DNA from 2 places in the Micromonospora sp. NPDC004540 genome. Region 2 is predicted to be linked to the other one. Evidence: predicted binding sites of a transcription regulator. Region 2 holds the regulator's gene; the other holds the start of a gene.
What was found. The regulator HrcA, encoded in region 2, represses chaperone genes, less so after heat shock. The targets are predictions, from matches to a motif close to GGTTNGCACNCTCNNNNNGAGNGTGCNAACC.

Region 1: groL (chaperonin GroEL) is a predicted target of HrcA. The motif match lies at 8,854-8,884, and genes of this name have one in related genera.

Annotation. Positions count from the first base shown of each region.
Region 1 is NZ_JBEXLR010000010.1:19,400-31,396, reverse strand. It holds gene ABZV78_RS05545 (FAD-linked oxidase C-terminal domain-containing protein) at 1-705, shown strand, start outside; gene ABZV78_RS05540 (hypothetical protein) at 710-1,186, opposite strand; gene ABZV78_RS05535 (glycerol-3-phosphate dehydrogenase/oxidase) at 1,282-3,099, opposite strand; gene ABZV78_RS05530 (S8 family serine peptidase) at 3,179-5,665, shown strand; gene ABZV78_RS05525 (GNAT family N-acetyltransferase) at 5,709-6,638, shown strand; gene ABZV78_RS05520 (hypothetical protein) at 6,724-6,966, shown strand; gene groL (chaperonin GroEL) at 7,034-8,656, opposite strand; gene ABZV78_RS05510 (hypothetical protein) at 8,932-10,191, opposite strand; gene ABZV78_RS05505 (cold-shock protein) at 10,307-10,510, opposite strand; gene ABZV78_RS05500 (GNAT family N-acetyltransferase) at 10,737-11,255, shown strand; gene paaN (phenylacetic acid degradation protein PaaN) at 11,317-11,997, opposite strand, start outside.
Region 2 is NZ_JBEXLR010000120.1:939-12,920, forward strand. It holds partial or broken gene ABZV78_RS27990 (sugar ABC transporter permease) at 1-45, shown strand, start outside; gene ABZV78_RS27995 (carbohydrate ABC transporter permease) at 42-872, shown strand; gene ABZV78_RS28000 (MOSC domain-containing protein) at 933-1,577, shown strand; gene ABZV78_RS28005 (hypothetical protein) at 1,630-2,490, opposite strand; gene ABZV78_RS28010 (enoyl-CoA hydratase-related protein) at 2,592-3,377, opposite strand; gene hemW (radical SAM family heme chaperone HemW) at 3,397-4,620, shown strand; gene ABZV78_RS28020 (DUF4870 domain-containing protein) at 4,668-5,309, opposite strand; gene hrcA (heat-inducible transcriptional repressor HrcA) at 5,531-6,553, shown strand; gene dnaJ (molecular chaperone DnaJ) at 6,627-7,769, shown strand; gene ABZV78_RS28035 (16S rRNA (uracil(1498)-N(3))-methyltransferase) at 7,771-8,505, shown strand; gene ABZV78_RS28040 (SDR family oxidoreductase) at 8,628-9,389, opposite strand; gene ABZV78_RS28045 (histidine triad nucleotide-binding protein) at 9,437-9,787, shown strand; gene ABZV78_RS28050 (serine hydrolase domain-containing protein) at 9,809-11,185, shown strand; gene ABZV78_RS28055 (PhoH family protein) at 11,316-11,982, shown strand, end outside.

The DNA.
Region 1 (11,997 bases), on a different contig from region 2:
GCGGCCGGCACCGCGGTCGCCGGGATCGCCGCGCGCGGGCTCACCCCGAGCCTGCTGGAACTGCTGGACCGGACCCACCTGGGTGCCATCGAGGCGTACCGGCCGATGGGGCTGCGCACCGACGCGCAGGCGCTGCTGCTCGCGGCCGTGGACACCGGCTCCCGGGCGGCCGACGACCTGGCCCGGCTCGCCGAGGTGTGCACGGCGGCCGGGGCCGACGAGGTCTACGCGGCCACCGACGCGGCCGAGGCGGCCGCCCTGCTCCAGGCCCGGCGGCTGGCCCACCCGGCGATGGAGAAGTTCGCCGCCGACGCCTTCCCCGGCGGCAACGGCGGCCTGGTCATCGACGACGTGGCGGTGCCGCGGGGCGCGCTGGCCGCGCTGCTGGACGGGGTGGCCCGGATCGCCGAGGAGTGCGGGGTGCCGATCGGCGTGGTCGGGCACGCCGGCGACGGCAACATGCACCCGAACATCGTGGTCGACCGGGCCGACCCGGCCAGCCTGGCCCGGGGACGGCGGGCCTTCGACGAGATCATGCGGCTCGGGCTGGAACTCGGCGGCACCTGCACCGGCGAGCACGGCGTCGGCCTGCTCAAGCGGGACTGGCTGGCCCGGGAGATCGGCCCGGTGGGCGTCCGGGTGCACCAGGCGATCAAGGCCGCGCTGGACCCGGCGGGGCTGTTCAACCCCGGGAAGGTGTGCTGAGGACTCAGCTCTTGTCCTCGGCCGGGGTGGCCTGGGTGATCAGCAGCAGGACCTGGTAGGCCACCGGGGGCTTCGGCTCGCCCGGGCAGTCCTGCGTGGTGATGGTCAGCCCCGGCGGGATCAGCAGCGTCGAGGTCAGCGCGTCGATGCAGCCCTGCTTGTAGTGCCGGGCCTCGTCGGTCTCCTTCGCCAGGGCCGGGTCGGCGAGCATCTGCTGCAACCGCTGCGTCTGCTCGGGGGTCAGTGCCCCGGTCGAGTCGACCCCGTCGCCCGCGCAGTCGCGGCACTGCCACCGCCCGGTGCGGTCGACCTCCAGCGTGCGCGCCGGGCCGTCCGCGCCGAGCTGCTGCACCAGCGAGACCCGTCGCCCGTCCGGCGTCGGCGAGGCGGTCACCGCCCCGCCCGGCGTGGTGGCGCCCTCGGCCGGATCGAAGAACGAGCAGCCGCTCAGGGCGATCGCCAGCAGGACGCCGACGGACAAAGCACGGACGCGCGACCAGGATGGGCGAACCACGCCGCGAAACCTACACTTCCGTAGGTAAGGCCGGTACCCTCCGGACCGACGTTACCGACGGGTCACCGGGAAGACGACGGAAGCTCGGCGCTGTCGCCGTCGGCACCCCGGTCCGCCGCGAAACCACGGACGTCCGGCGCGCCCAGCCGGGCCGCGTCGGCCGCCACGTCGTCCGCCATCAGCTGCGACTGCCGCTCGGCCTCCACCCGGGCCCGGTAGTGGGCCAGTTCGCGGGCGCGGGTCGCCTCGTCCCAGCCGAGCACCGCACCCATCAGCTCGGCGGCGTGCTCCGCCGACTCCAGACCGCGGTGGCTGGTCTCGATGGAGATCCGGGTGCGCCGGGTCAGCACGTCCTCCAGGTGCAGCGCCCCCTCGGCACGGGCCGCGTAGGTCACCTCGGCGGCCAGGTATTCCGGTGCGCCGGCCAGCGGGGAGCCGAGCAGCGGGTCGGCGTCGACCAGGGCGAGCAGGTCGAGGGTGAGCGTGCCGTAGCGCTCCAGCAGGTGCTCGACGACCCCGACCGGCACCTTGTGCCGGCGGGCCAGGTCGGCCCGGTCCCGCCACATGGCCGCGTACCCGTCGGCGCCGAGCAGCGGCAGGTCGGCCGTGCGCGACGGCCGGGTCCAGCCGAGCCGGTGCACCGCCCGGTCGACCACGTCCGACGCCATCACCCGGTAGGTCGTGTACTTGCCGCCGGCCACCAGGAGCAGCCCGAGCATCGGCTCGACGACCGCGTGCTCCCGGGAGAGCTTGGAGGTGGAATCCGCCTCGCCGGCCAGCAGCGGGCGAAGCCCGGCGTAGACGCCCTCGATGTCGTTCGTGGTGAGCGGGCGGTCCAGCACCGTGTTGACCTGCTCCAGCAGGTAGTCGATGTCCTTGGCGGTGGCCGCCGGGTGGGACCGGTCGAGCCGCCAGTCGGTGTCCGTGGTGCCGATGATCCAGTGCCCGCCCCACGGGATGACGAAGAGCACGCTGCTGGCGGTACGCAGGATCAGCCCGGCCTCGCCGGTGATCGCCGAGCGGGGCACCACGAGGTGCACGCCCTTGGAGGCCCGGACCCGGAAGCCGGGGCGCAGCCCGACGTCGTTGAGCATCCGCGACATGTCGTCGCTCCACACGCCGGTCGCGGCGATCACCGTGCGGGCGCGTACCTCGAACTCGGCGTCCGGCGAGCCGGCGGGGGCCTCCAGGTCGCGGACCCGGACCCCGGTGACCTCCCGGGCCTGCCGGATCAGACCGACCGCCCGGGCACTGGTCACCACGGTCGCGCCGAGGCTGGCCGCGGTGCGGGCCAGGGTCACCACCAGTCGGGCGTCGTCGACCTGCCCGTCGTAGTAGCGGATCGCGCCGGCCAGCTTGTCCGGCCGCAGGCTCGGGAAGACCCGGCGGGCGCCCTCCCGGCTCAGGTGCCGGTGCAGCGGCATGCCGCGCCCGCCGCCGAACACCCCGGCGAAGACGTCGTAGGCGGCCACCCCGGCGCCGTAGTAGGAGCGGCGGAAGAACCGGCGGGGCAGGTCGCGCACTCCGCCCTCGGCGGGGAGCGGGACCATGATCGGCACCGGGCGCACCAGGTGCGGGGCGAGCCGGGTGGCGAGCAGCCCCCGCTCGGTCAGCGCCTCGTGCACCAGGTGGAACTCCAGCTGCTCCAGGTAGCGCAGGCCGCCGTGGATCAGCTTGCTGGACCGGCTGGAGGTGCCGGCGGCGTAGTCGCGCGCCTCCACCAGGGCCACCTTCAGGCCGCGGGACGCGGCGTCGAGCGCGGCGCCCGCCCCGGTCACGCCACCGCCGATGACCAGCACGTCGAACCGCTCGGCGCGGAGTCGGCGCAGGTCGTCGGCGCGGCGCTCGACGGAGAGCTGGCCGGCCGCGGATCGGGACACGTTGGGGTCGCGCACCCGTCCACCGTAACCGTCGCCCGCCTCCGGCGGCACGCACCCGCCGGGCCGTACGGTGAGGGCCATGCAGGTCGGCCCGCCCACCGCTCCCGTCCCCCCGCCCCATCCCGCCCGCCGCGGCACCGGGCCGTGGCCGGTGGTCGCCGCGGCGGTCACCGGCGTCTGGGCCGTGCTGGTCACGGTGCCGGCCCAGCTCGTCGGCTGGGTGGTCGACCTGCTGGTGCTGGTCGCCGGCCTGGACCGCACGCTGGCCGTCTGGCCGGTGGTCGCGCTGGTCACCGTGCTGCTGGTGGGCGCGCCCACGCTGGCGCTCGCGCTGCTCCCCCGTTCTCCCGCGATCCGGGCGATCGGCCGCGCCTGGCTGGCCGGCACGCTCGCGCTCGGCGCGCTGACCCTGCTCCGGGCGCTGCCGCCGGTGCACCACGAGGCGTACCTGGCCGCGCTGGCGGCGACCGCCGCGCTGCTCGCCCTGGCCCTCGACCGGCTCGCCCGCCGTCGCCCGCCCGCCGCGCCGGCTCCGGGCGGCACGCCGGCTGCGGGCGGTGCGGCGGGCGGTCGGGGCGACGTCGGGGTCGGCGCCGGCGGCCGGGGTGGGCGGTTCGGGCCGGTGACGCTGCTCGCGGTGGCCGGCGGGCTGGCGTCGCTGCTGCCCTGGGTCTGGGTGGGCGCGCTGGGCGGCGCGCTGGAGACCCTGCTCGCCGCGCTGGCCGCCGCCGCGCTCGGCGCGCTCGCCGGGGTGCTCCTCGGCCCCGCGTTCTGGGCCGCGTTCGCGGTCGGCGCACCGCCCCGGCCGGCCCGGCTGGTGCTGGTCGGCGGGCTGGTCGCCGGGGTCACCCTGGCGCTGCTGGGCGCCGGGGCCGGCCAGTCCGGGGCGCACCTGCCGGCGCTGCTCCTGCTGCCCCCGCTCGGCTTCGTGCTGGGCGCGCTGGAGGCCGCGGCCCGGCACGCCGGCCGGCCGGCCGGGCGCGCGCCGGTGCGCTGGCTGGTCGGCCTCGCGCTGCTCGGGCCGCTGGCGTTCACCGACCCGGAGGAGGTCACCGTCCTGCTGGCGACCACCCGCGACGTCCCGTTCTGGGTCACGGTCGCGACCGGCGCCGCGTTCGCCGTCGCGGTCCTGCTCGCCGTCGGGTACGGCGTGCTGCTCGCCCGGCCCCGCGCCGGCGCGCCCCGGCGCGGCCTGGCCGGGCTGGCCGCCGCGGCCCTGCTCGCCGCCGTGGTCGTGGTGTACGCCGTTCCCGGTCAGCCCGGCCTGCACGGGGAGCGGCTGCTGGTGGTGCTCCGCGAGCAGGCCGACCTGACCGGCATTCCCGCCGGCGCGCCCGGTCGGGCCGGCCGGGACGCCCGGGCGGCCGAGGTCTACCGGCGGCTGGTGGCCACGGCCGAGCGGACCCAGGGCGACCTGCGCCGCGAACTGACCGGCCTGCGCCTGCACCCGACGCCGTACTACCTGGTCAACGCCATCGAGACGGACGGCGGGCCGGCGGCCCGGGCCTGGCTCGCCGGCCGCCCGGAGGTGGCCCGGGTGCTGGTGAGCCAGCGGCTGCGCCCGCTGCCCGCGGCGGCGCCCCCGACCCGGGGCGACGTGCCGGCGCCCGCCGGCCCGGCCTGGAACGTCTCGCTGATCGGCGCGGACCGGGTCTGGTCGGAGCTGGGCGTGACCGGCGCCGGCGTGGTGGTGGGCAGCTCGGACTCCGGGGTGGACGGCCGGCACCCGGCGCTGGCCGCCGGCTTCCGGGGCGGCGACGACTCCTGGTACGACCCCTGGGAGCACCGCCGGACGCCGGCCGACCGGGGCGGCCACGGCACCCACACGGTGGGCAGCGCGGTGGGGCGGAACGGGATCGGGGTGGCCCCCGGCGCGAGCTGGGTCGGCTGCGTCAACCTGGACCGCAACCTGGGCAGCCCGGCGCGCTATCTCGACTGCCTGCAGTTCATGCTGGCCCCGTTCCCGCCCGGCGGGGATCCGCTCACCGACGGGCGGCCGCACCGGGCGCCGGACGTGCTGACCAACTCGTGGGGCTGCCCGCCGGTGGAGGGCTGCGACCCGGGTGCGCTGCGACCGGCGACCGCCGCGCTGGCCGCGGCCGGCATCCTCGTGGTGGCCGCCGCCGGCAACACCGGCCCGTACTGCGGCTCGATCGCCGACCCGCCGGCGCCGTACCCGGACGTGCTCACGGTCGGGGCGGTCGACCGGGCCCGCCGACTGACCCGGTTCTCCAGCCGGGGGCCGGCGGCCGGGGGCGCCGCCAAGCCGGACCTGGTCGCGCCCGGCGCCGGGGTGCCGTCGGCGTACCCGGGGGGCGGTTACGCCACCCTGGACGGCACCTCGATGGCGACTCCGCAGGTGGCCGGGGTGGTGGCGCTCATGTGGTCGGCCAACCCGGCGCTGGTCGGCGACCTGGACCGGACCCGGCGCATCCTGACCGAGACGGCCACCCCGGCCGGGCTGCCCGCCGACGCGCCCTGCGGCGGCGCCCGGGACCTGGTCGGCGCCGGCCTGGTCGATGCGTACGCGGCGGTCCGCGCCGCGCGGGCCGTGGACCTCGGTTAACAACCCTGTCCATTGGCCAGCGGATGGCCTAGGGTCGGCGTCCATGGACGTGGAGATCATCGAGCTGGGGCCCGAGCGCCTGCCCGAGGTCGTCGACCTCTGCCGGCGTGCCCTCGACCTGCCGGAGGACGCCGCCGAGGCGCCCGCGATCGTCGCCACCCTGGCCGACCGCGCGGAGGCCGACCGGACGGTGCTGCGACTCGGTGCCGCCCGCGGCGGCGCGCTGGTCGGGGTGCTGGTCGGCTCGCTGTCCGCGCGGGAGCCGCGGCTCGGTCACGTCGACCTGCTGGCGGTGGCACCGGAGGAGCGCCGCCAGGGCATCGGCGGGTCCCTGCTGGCCGAGGCCGAGGCCCGGCTCGCCGGGCTCGGCGCGGCCGAACTGCTGCTGGCCGGGAACCCACCGCACTACGCCTGGCCGGGCATCGACGTGCGCTACACGCCGGCGGTCTGCGCCGCGCTGCGGCTCGGCTACCGGCAGGACCGGACGGCCTGGAACATGACCGCCGACCTGACCGGGGGCTCGGCGGCGCTGCGCTCGACCGAGGCCGCCGAGCAGCGGCTGGCCGGGCGAGGGGTGACGGTACGCCGGGCCGAGCCGGCGGACCTGCCGGCGCTGTCCGAATTCGCCCGGGCCACCTTCGGCGGCGCCTGGGACGGCGAGCTGGCCGGCTCGGTGGGGCGGCCGGACGCGGGCGCGCACCTGGCCGAGCGGGACGGCGAGATCCTCGGTTTCGCCGCCTACGGGTCGTCGCGGCCGAGCTGGTTCGGGCCGATGGGGACCGCCCCGGCGGCCGAGGGCTCGGGCATCGGCGGGGTGCTGCTCCGGCGCTGCCTGCGCGACCAGGCGGAAGCCGGGATCGAGGCGGCGCAGATCGGCTGGGTGGGCCCGGTGCCGTTCTACTCGGGGGCGGCCGGCGCGCGGATCGAGCGGGTGTTCTTCCTGTATCGAAAAGCACTTAACGGACAGAAGTAGCTAAAGTTACATAGACGCTAATAATGCCGTTCGGCCTCCTCGGCCATCGACCGGCCCCTACGGTCGGGAATTAGAGGAGGCGGGCATGACCACGGACGACGAACGGACCGACGACCAGCCGGCGAGCTGGCGTCCGGTCGGCGAGCTTCCCGGGCAGCTGCCGTTCGACCGGCTCGACTTCGGCGACGCCGAGCAACTCGCGGAGATGGCCGGGGCCGACGGGGCGTCCACCGACGAACCGCTGCAACTGGTGGACGAACCGATCCGGCTCACACCGCCCTACGACCGGGCACACAAGCGGCGCAACCAACGTCGACTGCCGACCTGAGACAGACGGAAAGGGGGCGGACCGCTGACGCGGCCCGCCCCCTTTCGGCGTGCTGGTGGAGCTGGACTCAGAAGTCCATCTCCCCGCCACCCGGGCCAGCCGGGGCGGCCGGGGTCTTCTCCGGCTTGTCCGCCACGACGGCCTCGGTGGTGAGGAACAGCGCGGCGATCGAGGCGGCGTTCTGCAGCGCGGAACGCGTCACCTTGGCCGGGTCGATGATGCCCGCGGCCAGCAGGTCCACGTACTCGCCGGTCGCGGCGTTGAGGCCGTGACCCGGGTCGAGGTTGCGGACCCGCTCGACGACGACGCCACCCTCGAGGCCGGCGTTGACGGCGATCTGCCGCAGCGGGGCGTCCAGCGCGATCTTGACGATCTGCGCGCCGGTCGCCTCGTCGCCGGCCAGGTCCAGCTTGTCGAAGGCGGTCTTGCCGGCCTGCACCAGCGCGACGCCACCACCCGGGACGATGCCCTCCTCGACGGCGGCCTTCGCGTTGCGGACGGCGTCCTCGATGCGGTGCTTGCGCTCCTTCAGCTCGACCTCGGTGGCCGCGCCGACCTTGATCACCGCAACACCGCCGGCCAGCTTGGCCAGGCGCTCCTGCAGCTTCTCGCGGTCGTAGTCGGAGTCGCTCTTCTCGATCTCGGCCCGGATCTGGTTGACCCGGCCCTGGATCTGGTCGGCGTCGCCGGCACCGTCGACGATGGTGGTCTCGTCCTTGGTCACCACGACCTTGCGGGCGCGGCCCAGCATGTCGAGGCTGACGGCGTCGAGCTTGAGGCCGACCTCCTCGCTGATGACCTGACCACCGGTGAGGATGGCGATGTCGGCCAGCATGGCCTTGCGGCGGTCACCGAAGCCCGGCGCCTTGACGGCGACCGACTTGAAGGTGCCGCGGACCTTGTTGACCACCAGGGTGGCCAGGGCCTCGCCCTCGATGTCCTCGGAGATGATCAGCAGCGGCTTGCCCGACTGCATGACCTTCTCGAGGATCGGGAGCAGGTCCTTCACCGACGAGATCTTGCTGTTGACGATCAGGAGGTAGGGGTCGTCGAAGACGGCCTCCATACGCTCCGGGTCGGTCATGAAGTAGGCGGAGATGTAGCCCTTGTCGAAGCGCATGCCCTCGGTGAGCTCGAGCTCGAGGCCGAAGGTGTTGCTCTCCTCGACGGTGATGACGCCTTCCTTGCCGACCTTGTCCATCGCCTCGGCGATGATCTCGCCGACGCTGGGGTCGGCGGCGGAGATGGAGGCGGTGGAGGCGATCTGCTCCTTGGTCTCCACGTCCTTGGCGAGCTTCAGCAGCTCCTCCGAGACGTTGGCCACGGCGGCCTCGATGCCCCGCTTCAGGGCCATCGGGTTGGCGCCGGCGGCCACGTTGCGCAGACCCTCACGAACCAGGGCCTGGGCCAGGACGGTCGCCGTCGTCGTGCCGTCACCGGCCACGTCGTCGGTCTTCTTCGCGACCTCCTTGACCAGCTCGGCGCCGATCTTCTCGTAGGGGTCCTCGAGCTCGATCTCCTTGGCGATGCTCACACCATCGTTGGTGATGGTGGGGGCACCCCACTTCTTCTCGAGCACGACGTTGCGGCCCTTGGGGCCGAGGGTCACCTTCACGGCGTCGGCGAGCTGGTTCATGCCCCGCTCGAGGCCGCGGCGCGCCTCTTCGTCGAACGCGATCATCTTGGCCATACGGCGTTGTCCTCCTGGACACTCACGGGCCACCCGAGGGTTCCCCGGATGGGCCGTCTGGTGTACGCACCTTGGGGACGTCGCCACCTGGCGACGACGACGTCTCCTCGGTCGGGCCGGACAGCCCGCGACGACCGGCCCCGTGCCACTCCGGCGCCATTTCGACACCGGCGCGGCCGTGGCCCTACCGCCCCGACCATTGGCACTCACCGTACGCGAGTGCCAATGACCTGTTTAGCACTCTCCCTAGCCGAGTGCAAGCACGATGTCGCCGCTCAGCCGAGTTCCGCGGCCAGCCGGGCGGCGTTCACCGGACCTTCCTGCGCCCGCTGTTCGGCGTACGCGGCGACCAGGCCGACGAGCTGCGCCAGGTAGGCCGGGGTGGCCAGCACGGCGCCCGCCACGGCCAGCACCACGGCGCCGGCGGCGGTGCCCGGAGCGGCGGCCATCGGGTCCAGCCCGAAGACGAGCTGGTTGACCACCCCGATCACGCCGTCCAGCACCGCCGCGGCGATCAACACGCACATGACCAGCGCGACCCGGCCCAGCACAATGCCGAACCGCCGGTGGAACATCCGCCACGCGCGGCCGATCGGCTCCTGCCGCTCGAACAGGTAGATCGGGCCGAACAGGGCGAACGCGCAGGCCGCGTAGAGACCGGGCAGCACGCAGAGGCAGGCACCCACCGTGGTCAGCAGCGAGACCACGAGGGTCCAGCCCCAGAGGCCCAGGGCGCGGCGCAGCCCGTAGCGGAGGGCGGCCCCGACCCCGACCGGCTCGCCGGCCGCCTGGCGGGCGACCACCCAGGTGCCGGCGGCCCAGCCGGTGCTCTGCAACGGGCCGAAGATCAGGGCGGCGAGGAGCACCGCGCCGTAGAAGGCGAACAGGTGCTCGAAGTAGCCGTCGGGCAGCACCGGGGCGCCGTTCGCGCCGGTGACCGGCTGGTCGGTCGGCGCGAGGGCGAGCGAGATGACCGCGATCACCGCCGCCGGCACCGTCTGGGTGAGCAGCATGATCGGCAGGAGCTGGCGCCAGCCGCGCCGCAGCGCGCCCCCGCACCGGCTGAACCAGCCGCCGACGCCCGCGTGCGGCGGGGTGACCAGCGGGTCCTGTGGATCGAGGCCCGGGTGCCAGCCGTACGGCGGGCCGGGCAGCGGGTAACCCGGGTAGGCGGCGCCGGGCAGCGGAGCCGCCCCGGCCGGCCAGGTCCAGCCCTGCGGCGTCCCGGCGGGGTCCGCCGGGTACGGGTCCCAGGGCTGCGGCCCGCCGGAGCCGGGCTGGCCGGGCGCGGCGAACCCGCCGGGGTACGGGTCCCAGGGCTGGCCGGGGGCGGCAGGCCGGTCGGACGCGCCGGGTTGCGCCGGCACGACGGGGTCGGTCGGGGTGGACGACCCGGGCGCGGTGGGATCGACCGCATGCCCCGGCGCCGGAGCCGGCGCGGTGGCCGGCGGCATGGGCCGGGTCGGGTCGACCGGGGCACCGGGCGACGCCGGGCGAACCGGCGGGGTGGAACCCGACGGGGGCAGGTCGGACATGAACCCTCCTCAGCAGCTGCGGCTGGAACGGCTCATGATCTTCCACGGCGCGGGCCTGCACCGCAGCCCCTGGGTCGGGTGGAGCGGCCACCGATCGGGCGGCGGCCCCGAAAGATCAGGCGATGACGCGGACCCGCTCGGCCTGCGGGCCCTTCTGGCCCTGGGCGATCTCGAACTCGACCCGCTGGCCGTCGTCCAACGCCTTGTAGCCGTCCATCTCGATCGCGGAGAAGTGGACGAAGACGTCCTGCCCGCCGTCGACGGCGATGAAGCCGTAGCCCTTTTCGGAGTTGAACCACTTCACGGTGCCCTGTGCCACGGTGCACTTCCTCACTCTGCGCGGCGTTTCACAACCCCCGGAGACCGGCGGACCGGCACCGGTGAGCCACCGGTTCGGCGATCGGCGACGGCCGCTGAATCGGGTGACCGAAATCGCACGCTACACGAGGCGTGACGACCGCGCACGACCACAAATCGGGCATATTTCGGCCACTGTCCGGGCCCGGCCGGGCGCGGGTATCGGCCCTTCCGGTATGCATGGCGACATGACCAGCGCGCCCACCACGACCACCACCGTTCGACGGGTCCGCCCGGCGGACGCCGCCCGGATGCGGGCGCTCCGGCTGGAGATGCTGGCCGACTCCCCGCTGGCGTTCCTGGAGACCGTGGCGGAGGCCGCCGCCCGGCCGCACGCCGACTACGCGGCCCGGATCGCCGCCGTCTCGCACGGCGACCACAACGCCCAGTTCGTCGCCGACCCGGGCGGCCGCCTGGTCGGCCACGCCGGCGGCACGGTCGACCCGGCGGAGCCCGGGCTGACCGTGATCTACGCCGTCTACGTGACGCCGGCCTGGCGGGGCAGCGGGCTGCTCGGCGCTCTGGTGGACGAGGTGGCCGCCTGGTCCCGGGCGTGCGGCCGGCCCGAGCTGATGCTGGAGGTGGTGGTCGGCAACGACCGCGCCCTCCGGGCGTACGAGAAGCTGGGCTTCGTGGACACCGGCGTGCGCGTCCCCCACCCGAGGATCCCCGGTCTCAACGAACTCCAGATGCGCCGCCCCGCCTGACCTTTCGGGTGCGTCTGTTGTCGCCGGAGCGACAACAGACGCACCCGAACCGCAACCGGCCTCAGACGTGCCGGCGGCTCTGCACGATGCGGAAGCGGTTCGCCACGTACGCGCCGTCGGTCAGCGCCGAGTTCGCCGCCGGGTTCGCCCCCGAGCCGTGGAAGTCGGAGAACGCCGCCGACTGGTTGACGAACACCCCGCCGGTCAGGTTGCAGGACAGGTGTACGCCGGCGTCGACCGCCGCCGCCTCGGTGGCGTCCAGCACGGCCTCGTCGGTGGAGTAGACGCCGGCGGTCAGGGCGCCCTTCTCCCCCACGGTCGAGCGGAGGATCTCCAGGCTGTGCGCGGTCGAGTCGGTCGCGATGGCGAACGAGATCGGCCCGAACCACTCGCGGGAGTAGGTGGCGGTGTCGGCCGCGTCGAGCTTGACCACGGTCGGCGTCCGCACCACCGCGTCCGGGAAGGACGGGTGCGCCACGGTGCGCGACTCCAGCACCGGCTCGCCGACCTTGGTGACCTCCTCCAGCCGCTCCAGCACGCCGTCGTTGACGATGGCGCCGGTCAGCTCGACGCCCCGGGCCGGGTCCGCGGTGAGCTTGGCGACCGCCCCGGCGATGCCGGCGGCCACCTCGTCGAAGCTCTTGTGCCCCTGGTCGGTCTCGATGCCGTTCCGGGGGATCAGCAGGTTCTGCGAGGTGGTGCACATCTGGCCGCTGTACAGGGTCAGCGTGAAGCCCAGGTT
Region 2 (11,982 bases):
GGCGTGTACGTCCGTATGGTGCTGCGGCAGGAGGACGAGTCGTGAAGAAGATCGCCCTCAACGGCGCCGGCCTGCTGGTCGCGCTCTTCGCGGCCTTCCCCGTCTACTGGATGGTCGCCACCTCGCTGAAGCCCAACCGGGAGATCTTCTCGGCCACCCCGCGCCCGGTGCCGGCCGAGCCGACCCTGGAGCACTACCGGGAGATCCTCACGGGCAACCTGATCCCCGGCGTGACCTTCACCGACTTCTTCCTCAACAGCGCGTTGGTGGCGGTGGCCACCGTCCTGCTGAGCGGGCTGGTCGCGTTGCTCGCCGCGACCGCGGTGGCCCGCTTCCGCTTCAAGCTGCGCACCACCTTCCTCATCCTGCTGCTGGTGGTGCAGATGATCCCGCTGGAGGCGCTGGTCATCCCGCTGTTCCTGATGATCCAGCGGCTCGGCCTCTACAACACCCTGCCCAGCCTGATCCTGACCTACCTCGGCTTCTCCCTGCCGTTCGCGGTCTGGATGCTGCGCGGCTTCGTGGCCGCCGTGCCCAAGGAGCTTGAGGAGGCGGCGGCGATCGACGGGGCCAGCCGCGCCCAGACCTTCCGCAAGGTCCTCTTCCCGCTGGTCGCCCCCGGTCTGGTGGCGACCAGCATCTTCTCCTTCATCACCGCCTGGAACGAGCTGATCTTCGCGCTGACCTTCGTCAACGACCAGCACAAGTACACGTTGCCGGTGGCCATGACGTTCTTCTTCGGGCGGGACGACACCGCCTGGGGCTCGGTGATGGCCGCGTCGACGCTGTTCACCCTGCCGGTGATCGTCTTCTTCCTGCTGGTGCAGCGCCGGATGGTCTCCGGCCTGGTCGCCGGGGCCGTCAAGGGCTGAGCCGCCCGCCGGGACGAACCCGTTTCCCGGCGCCCGGCGGCGGCCCCTAGGCTGACCGCCATGACGGGCAGGCTGGCGGCGGTGAACCTCGGCGTGGTGACCGAGGCGGAGTGGGCGGGCGACGAGAGCGGTCGCAGCGGCATCGACAAGCGGCCGGTGGACGGCCGGGTGGCGGTCCGGTTCGCCGGGGTGACCGGTGACTTCATCGGCGAGCGGGCCCACCACGGCGGCCCCGACCAGGCGGTCTACGCGTACGCCGAGGAGGACGCCGGCTGGTGGGCCGGCGAGATGGGCCGGGCGCTGCGGCCGGGCGCCTTCGGCGAGAACCTCACCACCTGGGCGGTGGACGTCACCGGGGCGGTGATCGGCGAGCGCTGGGCGGTCGGCTCCGCCCTGCTGGAGGTGACCAAGCCGCGCACCCCGTGCACCACCTTCGCCGGGTTCTGGGGCGTGCCCGACCTGATCAAGCGGTTCACCCTCCGGGGCGCGCCCGGGGCGTACCTGCGGGTGCTGCGCGAGGGCGAGGTGGGGGCCGGCGATCCCGTCGAGGTCGTCGACCGGCCGGCGCACGGGGTGACGATCGGCGAGGTGTTCCGGGCCACCACCCTGGAGCCGGAGCTGCTGCCCCGCCTGCTCGACGTGCCGGAGCTGCCCGAGTCGTTGCGGGAGAAGGTCCGCCGCCGCCTGGGCGCCGCCGCCGGCTGACCGCCGGGGCCGGGACCGGCCGGCGGCGGCTCGGGTCAGGCAGCGGCTCGGGTCAGGTGGCGGCGAAGACCTCGGCCAGCACCTGGCTCGCCGGGTCACCCTTCACCTTGGCCCAGGTGCCCTGCTCGGCCGTCCACTCCAGGTCGCCGAAGCGGACCCGCTTCACCCCGTGGTCGTCGGCGTGCGAGACCAGCCAGTGGGCGTACCGCCAGCCGTTGCGGTTGTCGGCGGCCGGCAAGGTCAGCCCGGTCAGGTCGGTGGCCGAGGCCAGCTCCGGCAGGCCCCAGTCCAGGGCCAGGCTCTGCAACAGCGCGGTCGCGGCGGCCGGGCCGCGCATCGTCGGCGTCGGGCCGACCGTGCAGGCCACCGCCCCGGTCGCGTTCCCGAGCAGGGCGCGGGTGAGCACCTGCGACTCGTCCGCCCACTTCTCGTACGCCTCGGGGTAGGCCGACCGCTGCACCCGCTGGGCGGCCTCGGTGACCCGCAGCTTCTCCCAGCCCTTGACCTTCTTCAGCGCGGCGTAGAACTTCTTGGCCGCGTAGCGCGGGTCGCGGATCTCCTCCGGGGTACCCCAGCCCTGGCTCGGGCGTTGCTGGAACAGGCCGAGCGAGTCCCGGTCGCCGTGCGCGATGTTGCGCAGGTGCGACTCCTGGTACGCCGTCGCCAGCGCCACCACCACGGCCCGCTCCGGCATCTTCCGCTGCACGCCGATCGCCGCGATGGTGGCCGCGTTGGCCATCTGGTCGGCACCGAGCACGACCTCGCCGTCGGCCCGGACGGTGCAGGTCCGGCTGGCCAGCGGCAGCCGCAGGTGGTGCCCGAACTGCTTCGCGACGAACCACACGCCGAGCAGGGCCAGGACCGCCACCACCACACCCGATGCCACGATCGCCGTTCGCGTTCGCACCCGCACCTCCTGTCCCGACAGCCCGCCAAGCGTACGTCGCTCACTCCAGTGTCCGGGTCGGCCGACCGGACGCCTCACGGTCCGTAGCCGACCCCGCACCTCCGGCCTCAGTCTGCGGCGGGCACCCAGGCCGCGGGCCGCTTCTCCCGGAACGCGAGGACGCCTTCCCGGCCCTCCTCGGAGAGGAAGTACCGGGTGGACAGGGCGGCCAACTCGGCGATCTCGGCCCGCAGGTCGGTCGCGGCCGGGCGGCGCAGCAGCTCCTTGGTCCCGGCGAGGGCCTTCGGCGCGCCCTTGACCAGCGAGTCGCGGTAGCGGTCCACCGCGGCGTCCAGCGCGTCCGCCGGCACGGCGGCGGTGACCAGGCCGATCTCGGCGGCCCGTCGGCCGTCGAAGGTGTCGCCGGTGAGGTACAGCTCGGCGGCCGCCCGGGGGTGCAGCCGGGGCAGTACGGTCGCCGAGATCACCGCCGGGATCACCCCGATCCGGACCTCGGTGAAGGCGAACGTGGCCTCCTCGGCGCAGACCGCCAGGTCCGCGGCCGCGATCAGGCCCAGCCCGCCGGCCCGCGCCGGCCCGGCCACCCTGGCCAGCACCGGCTTCGGGCACTCCCGGACCGCGACCAGCACGTCGCCCAGCATCCCGGCCGGCACCGACCCGCTGGCGTACGCGGCGGCGGTCTCCTTCAGGTCCGCGCCGGAGCAGAACACCGGGCCGGTGTGGTCCAGCACGATCGCCCGGACCGCGTCGTCGGCGACCGCCGCGGCCAGCCCGGCCAGCAGCTCGGTCATCAGCGGGGTGGAGAGCGCGTTGCGGTTCTGCGGGCTGTCCAGGGTGAGGGTGGTCACCCCACGGGCCGTGGCGACCCGCACGAGAGCGTCCGGAGAGGTCATGCCGGGCACACTAGTGGCCATGCCCGGCGTCCTTCCAGAAGGCGAACCCGTCCCGCGCGACGGGGCGCTGCCCGCTGCCGCCCGCCGCGCCGTCGGCGCCCGCGGCTTCGGTGTGTACGTGCACGTCCCGTTCTGCGCCAGCCGGTGCGGCTACTGCGACTTCAACACCTACACCGCGGCCGAGCTGGGTGGCGGGGCGAGCCGGGAGACGTACGCCGACACGGTGCTGGCCGAGCTGGCCCTCGCCGGCCGGGTGCTGGGCGACAGCCCGCCGCCCCGGGTGGACACCGTCTTCGTCGGCGGCGGCACGCCCACCCTGCTCCCCGCCGACGACCTGGCCCGGATCCTCGACGGCATCGACCGCACCTGGGGGCTGGCCGCCGACGCCGAGGTGACCACCGAGGCCAACCCCGAGACGGTCACCCCGGAGTCGCTCAAGACCCTGCGGGCCGCCGGCTACACCCGGATCTCGCTGGGCATGCAGTCCGCGGCGCCCGGGGTGCTGGCGATCCTCGACCGGCAGCACAGCGCCGGCCGGGCCACCGCCGCCGCCCTGGAGGCCCGGGATGCCGGGTTCGAGCACGTGAACCTGGACCTGATCTACGGCACGCCGGGGGAGAGCGCCGAGGACTTCGCCGCTTCGCTGGACCAGGTGGTCGCGGCGGGGGTGGACCACGTCAGCGCGTACGCCCTGATCGTCGAGGACGGCACCCGGCTGGCCGCCCGGATGCGCCGCGGCGAGCTGCCGTACCCCAGTGACGACGTGGCGGCGGACCGCTACCTGGCCGCGGAGGCGGCCCTCGCGGCGGCCGGCTTCTCCTGGTACGAGGTCTCCAACTGGGCCCGCTCCGAAGCGGCCCGGTGCCGGCACAACCTGCTCTACTGGACCGGCGCCGACTGGTGGGGCCTGGGCCCGGGGGCGCACAGCCACGTCGGCGGGGTGCGCTGGTGGAACGTCAAGCACCCGACGGCGTACGCGCAGCGGCTCGCCGCCGGGGAGTCGCCCGGCCTGGCCCGGGAGCTGCTGACGCCCGACGAGGCGCACATGGAGGACGTGATGCTGCGGCTGCGGCTCGCCGCCGGGCTGCCGCTGGCCGGGCTCGACGAGGCGGGCCGGGCGGGCGCCGAGCGGGCCCGGGCCGGGGGCCTGCTGGACGCCGACGCGTACGCCGCGGGCCGGGCGGTGCTCACCCTGCGCGGCCGGCTGCTCGCCGACGCGGTCGTCCGCGACCTGCTGCCGTGACCGGGCCGGCCGGCCCCCGGGGTAGGGAGCCGGCCGGGGGGGGCGGGTCACTTGATCAGGCTGGCCGACATCGGGTAGCGGTAGAGCTGCCCCTCGTTGGCCTTCACCCCGGCCAGGATGCCGAAGATGATGCCGACGATCATCGCGCCGAAACCGATCACGAAGCCGATCAGGATGCAGGCGAGGATCCAGCCGACCAGCGCGATGATCGACCAGATGAGCTGGAAGTTGAGCGCGGCGATCGCGTGCGCGCGGACGGTCGGCGACTGGTTGCCGCGGGCGAGCAGGGCGATCAGCGGGGCGACCCAGCCCAGCACGCCGCCGCCCACGAACATCCCGGCCGCGCCGCCGAAGTGCGCGACCAGGGCCCAGGTCTTGTCGTCGTTGTTGGCGTAGCCGGCGGGCGGTCCGTAGGCGCCGCCGCCCGGGTAGCCGGCGCCCGAGGGGGCGTAGCCGCCCGGCGGGGGGTAGCCGCCCGGGGGTGGGTAACCGCCCGACGGCGGCTGGCCGCCGGGAGGCGGCGGATAGCCGCCGGGCGGGGGATGGCCGCCCGGCGCCGGTGCCCCGGACAGTGGTGCGGTGGGGGGCTCGTCGGCCGGCGACGAACCGTGCGGTGCCGACGGCGGGGTCGGCTCCGGCGGCGGGGCGCCGGAGTCCCCCGCTCCGGGAGGGCGAGGAGGTTCAGTCATGGACGTCACGGTAGGTCCCGGAGGCAAGGGCGCACCAGAGCGAGATCGCCCGGGATGTCCGGCTGTTCGGCCCTGGTGGGTCGGATGTGCGGCGGGCCGCACCGGAGGTGCGTCGCTGATCATCGCGTCGGCGGGCACGCCGACGTAGACTGGCACTCGCTACAGTCGAGTGCCAGATGCCGTGCGCCGGTGCGGACGAGGTGCGTCAGGAGGTGGGGGAGATGGGTCTCGACGACCGCAAGCTCGCCGTGCTCCGCGCGATCGTCGAGGACTACGTCGCCACGCAGGAGCCGGTCGGCAGCAAGGCGCTGGTCGAGCGCCACCAGCTCGGCGTCTCCCCGGCGACCGTCCGCAACGACATGGCGGTGCTGGAGGAGGAGGGCTACATCCGGCAGCCGCACACCAGTGCCGGCCGGGTGCCCACCGACCGCGGCTACCGGCTCTTCGTCGACCGGCTCTCCCGGGTCAAGCCGCTCAGCCCGGCCGAGCGCCGGGCCATCGAGCGCTTCCTGGTCGGCGCGGTCGACCTGGACGACGTGGTGCACCGCACGGTCCGGCTGCTGGCCCAGCTCACCCGGCAGGTCGCCGTGGTGCAGTACCCGAGCCTGGCCCGTTCCAAGGTGCGCCACCTGGAGCTGGTGCCGATCTCCACCACCCGGCTGATGGTCGTCATGATCGCCGACACCGGCCGGGTCGAGCAGCGGCTGGTCGAGCTGCCCGGCCCGATCCCGGCCGAGGACGTCACCGACCTGCGCCGCCTGGTCAACGAGAAGCTGGTCGGCAGTCGGCTCTCCGACACCCCGCCACTGGTGCAGGCCCTGGTCGACGAGGCCACGCCGCAGCTGCGTCCGGCCATGGCCACGCTCTCCAGCGTGCTGCTGGAGACGCTGGTCGAGCGGCACGAGGAGCGCATCGCGCTGGCCGGCACTGCCAACCTCACCCGGGGTGGTCTGCTCGACTTCCAGGGTTCGCTGCGTCCGATCCTCGAGGCGCTCGAGGAGGAGGTCGTGCTGCTCAAGCTGATCGGGGAGGCCGAGCCGAGCACCACCCGGGTGCTCATCGGGGACGAGAACGAGATCGACAACCTGCGCGCCGCCTCGGTGGTCAGCACCGGCTACGGCCCGGGCGCCACCATCGTGGGTGGTCTCGGCGTGCTTGGCCCGACCCGGATGGACTACCCCGGCACCATCGCCACGGTGAGGGCCGTGGCACGCTACGTGGGCGAACTGCTGGCCCAGAACTGACCAGTCAGGGCCGACGGCCGGCTCCGGCCGACGACCGGCGCAACGCGAGACGAACATGAGGACACCAGACGCAGTGGCCAGGGACTACTACGGCATTCTTGGCGTGAGCCGGGACGCCTCCGACGACGAGATCAAGCGCGCCTACCGCAAGCTGGCGCGCCAGTTCCACCCGGACGTCAATCCGGACCCGGAGGCACAGGAGAAGTTCAAGGACATCAACGCCGCGTACGAGGTTCTCTCGGACGACCGGAAACGGCAGATCGTCGACCTGGGCGGCGACCCGCTCGCCCCGGGCGGCGGGGGCGCGGGCCCGGGTGGTCCGGGCGGCGCCGGCCCGTTCGTCGGCTTCCAGGACATCATGGACGCGTTCTTCGGCGGCGCCGCGGGCGGCAGCCGGGGCCCGCGGCCGCGGACCCGGCCGGGCGCCGACGCGATCCTGCGGCTGGAGTTGGACCTGAACGAGACGGCGTTCGGCGTCGAGGCGCCGATCACCGTCGACACCGCGGTGCTCTGCACCACCTGCTCCGGCGCCGGCACGGCGGCCGGCACCCACCTGGCCACCTGCGAGGCGTGCGGCGGCCGCGGCGAGGTGCAGTCGGTGCAGCGGACCTTCCTCGGCCAGGTGGTCTCCGCCCGGCCGTGCACGGTCTGCCAGGGCTACGGCACCACCATCCCGCACCCCTGCCCGACCTGCGCGGGCGACGGCCGGGTGCGCACCCGCCGCTCGCTCACCGTCAAGATCCCGGCGGGCGTCGAGGACGGCATGCGGATCCGGCTGGCCCAGCAGGGCGAGGTGGGCCCGGGCGGCGGCACCGCCGGCGACCTCTACGTGGAGATCCACGAGCGGCCGCACGACGTCTACTCCCGCAAGGGCGACGACCTGCACTGCCGGGTCACCGTGCCGATGACCGCCGCCGCGCTCGGCACCCGGTTGACCATCAAGACCCTCGACAGCGAGGAGACGGTCGACGTCAAGCCGGGCACCCAGCCGGGCAGCACGCTGCGGCTGCGCGCCCGGGGCGTGCCGCACCTGCGCGGCACCGGCCGGGGCGACCTCTACGTCCACCTCGACGTGCGGACCCCGACCAAGCTCGACGCCGACCAGGAGCGGATGCTGCGCGACTTCGCCAAGACCCGTGGCGAGGAGGTCGCCGAGCTGACCAAGCAGGGCGGCTTCTTCTCCCGGATGCGCGACGCCTTCAACGGGCACGCCTGAGGTGTCGGCGCCGCTGTTCCTGGTCGAGGCGCTGCCCACCGGTGACACGCTGACGCTGGACGGCCCGGAGGGGCACCACGCGGCCACCGTGCAGCGGCTGCGCGCCGGCGAGGAACTGCTGCTCGCCGACGGGCGGGGCGGCACGGCCGCCGCGGTGGTCAGCGCCGTGGGCAGGGGCACCCTCGACCTCCGGGTCACCTCCCGGGGGTACGTCGACGCGTCCGTCCCCCGGCTGGTCGTGGTGCAGGGCATCGCCAAGGGCGACCGGGGCGAGCTGGCCGTGCAGGCGATGACCGAGGTCGGGGTGGACGAGATCGTGCCGTGGGCGGCCTCGCGTTCGGTGAGCCAGTGGCGCGGGGACCGGGGCGTACGGGCCCGGGAGAAGTGGGCGGCCACCGCCCGGGAGGCGGCCAAGCAGGCCCGCCGCCCGTGGCTGCCGGTGGTGGCCGGCACACCCGACGAGTCCACCACCACGGTGGCCCGGCGGATCGCCGGCGCGTCCGCCGCGTTCGTCCTGCACGAGGAGGCCGACGACCGGCTGACCAGGGCCGACCTGCCGGAGACCGGCGAGATCGTCCTGGTCGTGGGCCCCGAGGGCGGCATCACCGACACCGAAGTGTCGGCCTTCCAGGAGGCCGGCGCCCGCCCCGTCCGCCTCGGCCCGACGGTCCTCCGCACGTCAACGGCGGGCGTGGCCGCCGTGAGCGTCCTGTCCACCCGCCTGACCCGCTGGTAACCCGCCCCGCCCTCCCGGCCTCACCCCGCCTGACCGCGTCGATCATGGAGTCGTGGCACCTGCCGTAGGCCGCACAAGGGTCGAAGCGGGCGCCACAAGTCCATGATCGACGCGCTGGGGCGTCAGCTGCGCAGGTAGGAGGCGCCGTTGAGGTCGACGATGGTGCCGGAGGCCCACTCGGCCTCGGGGCTGGCCAGCCAGTGCACCGCGGCGGCGATCTCCTCGGGGCGGGCCACCCGGTTGAAGGGGGACTGGGCACGGATCGCGTCGCCCCGCTCGCCGCTGAGGTGGGTGGTGGTCATGTCGGTCGCCACGAAGCCCGGCGCGACCGTCGCCACCGCGATGCCGTACGGGGCCAGGGCCAGCGCCAGCGACTGACCGAGCGCGTTCAGCCCCGCCTTGCTCGCCCCGTACGCGGGCTGCTCCGGCTCACCCCGGAAGGCGCCCCGGGACGACACGTTCACGATCCGGCCGCCCCGCTCGCGCAGGTGCTGGGCGGCGCACCAGGTGACGTTCGCCGCGCCGGTCAGGTTGGTCTCCAGGACCAGCCGCCACTGCTCCTGCCACTGCTCGTAGGTGTTGCCGAAGACCGGGTGCGGCAGGTCGCGGGGGCCGTAGACGCCGGCGTTGTTGACCAGGACGTCGAGCCCGCCCAGGCGCTGGGCCGCCTCGTCCACCATGGCCCGGACCGCGTCCGGGTCGGCCAGGTCGGCGCGGACCACCACGTGCCCGTCGCCGGGCAGGTCCGCCCGCAGTTCCTCGGCCAGCTCCGCGGAGTCCCGGTGGTGGATGGCCACCCGGTCCCCGCCCGCCGCGAACGCCCGCGCCACCGCGCGGCCGATGCCGCGCGAGGCCCCCGTCACCAGTACCGCCCGAGAAGTCACGCGGCACATCATGCCTGAGCGGGTACGGGACGACTTACCATGCCCCGATGGGAACCGACTGCCTGTTCTGCCGGATCGTCGCCGGGGAGATCCCGGCCACCATCGTCCGCGAGACCGCCACCACCCTGGCCTTCCGGGACATCGACCCGAAGGCGCCCACCCACGTGCTGGTGATCACCAAGGAGCACTACGCGGACGTGGCCACGCTGGCCCAGGGCGACCCGGGGCTGGCCGGTGAGCTGCTGGGCACCGCCGCCGTGGTGGCCGAGGAGGAGGGGCTCACGGTGGACGGCTTCCGGCTGATGTTCAACACCGGCCCGTACGGCGGCCAGGAGGTCTTCCACGTGCACGCGCACCTGCTCGGCGGCGCGCCGCTCGGCCCGATGCTCTGCCGCTGAGGCGCTGCCTAGACTGCCCTCATGATCACGGTGCATGACCGGCTCGGCCGGATGGTGCGGCAGGCGCAGGCCCACGGGCGGATCCCGGCCGTCTCGGCCGCCCTGCACCGGGCCGACCGGCCGCTCTGGACCTGCGCGGTCGGCGGGACCGGCAACGACACCCCGCTCGGGCCGGAGACGGTCTTCCGGATCGGCTCGGTCACCAAGACCTTCACCGCAGTGCTGGTCATGCAGTGCCGGGACGAGGGGCTGCTCGACCTGGACGACCCGATCGGGCGGCACCTCGACCTGCCGGCGCACGGCGAGTTGACCGTCCGCCGGCTGCTGTCGCACACCGCCGGCCTGCAGCGCGAGCCGCACGGCGACGTCTGGGACAGCCTGCGCGCGCCCGACGTCACCCAGCTCATCGCCGAGCTGGCCCGGGTGGAGCGGGTGCTGCCCACCGGGCGGCGCTACCACTACTCCAACCTCGGCCTGGCGCTGCTCGGCGAGCTGGTGGCCCGGCTGCGTGGCGGCACCTGGGCCGAGGTGCTGGCCGAGCGGGTGCTCGCCCCGCTCGGGCTGGCCGCCACCGGCCCGACCCCGGGCGGCCGGGCGGCGACCGGGTTCCTGGTCGACGCGTACTCCGACGAGGCCCGGCCGGAGCCGAACACGGACTTCGGCGCGGTGGCCCCGGCCGCGCAGCTCTGGAGCACCGCTCCGGACCTGGCGCGCTGGGCGGCCTTCCTGGCCGACCCGGCCGCGCTGGACCCGGCCGGCGCGGTGCTCGCGCCGGCCACCCTCGACGAGATGCGCTGGCCGCTGACCACCACCGACGAGACGCTCTGGGCCGGCGGCTTCGGCCTCGGCCTGATCCTGGTGCCACAGCCGGGGCGGGTGATGCACGTGGGGCACGACGGTGCCATGCCCGGTTTCCTGGCCGCCGTCTACGGCCGGCGCGGCGGGGACGGCACCGCCGGCGCGATGGGTTGCGCGGTGCTCGGTTCCTCCGGCACCGGCGTGGAGGTCTTCGAGCTGCCGCACCGGCTGCTGGCCGCGGCCGCCGAGCACGACCCGGCTGACGTCGAGCCCTGGCGGCCCGGCGCGCCCGCACCCGAGCACCTGCGCGGCCTGCTGGGCCGCTGGTGGGGCGAGGGTTTCGAGTACGTCTTCTCCTGGCACGACGGGACGCTGCGAGCGCGGGCCGCGGACGAGCCGGCGGGCAAGCCGCCCGCGGTGTTCGCGCCGCTGCCGGACCGGCCGGACGTGTTCCGCACGGTCTCGGGCCGGGAGGTGGGCGAGCTGCTCCGGCTGACCCGGGACGAGCGCGGCGCGGTGGTCCGGCTGCACTGGGCCACCTACCGCTTCACCCGGCACCAGGAGACCTTCGAGGGGTACGACTTCCGGGCCGGCAGTTGATCTCCTACCGCCGGAAATGGGCGCGGTGCGGGCGGTGTTGACCCGATACGATGGGTAGAGCGACCGCCGCGCCAGCAGGGCCCGGCGCCGAGTTCGAGAGCAGGTGGCGTAGGGCCCGACGGCCCGACCTATGACCGGCACCCCACCTCCCGGCCCGCCCCGGGTGCAGACCAGGATCACGGTCCCCGACCAGAAGATCATGGTGAATCTGCTCGGCGCGGGCGACGAGATCCTGCGGCTCGTCGAACGCTCGGTCAACAGTGACGTCCACGTGCGGGGCAACGAGATCACCATCACCGGCGCGCCCGCCGACAACGCCCTCGCCGAGCGTCTCTTCAGCGAGCTGCTCGAACTGATCGAGAAAGGCGAGACCCTGACCACTGACGCCGTCCGGCGTACCGTCGGCATGCTCGAGCAGGGCAGCGCCGAGCGGCCCGCCGAGGTCCTGACGCTCAACATCCTCTCCCGGCGCGGTCGCACCATCCGTCCCAAGACCCTGGGGCAGAAGCGCTACGTCGACGCCATCGACGCGCACACCATCGTCTTCGGCATCGGCCCGGCGGGCACGGGCAAGACCTACCTGGCCATGGCGAAGGCCGTCCAGGCGCTCCAGGCCAAGCAGGTCAACCGGATCATCCTGACCCGGCCGGCGGTCGAGGCGGGGGAACGGCTGGGCTTCCTGCCCGGCACCCTGAACGAGAAGATCGACCCCTACCTGCGCCCGCTCTACGACGCGCTGCACGACATGCTCGACCCGGAGTCCATCCCGAAGCTGATGGCGGCCGGCACCATCGAGG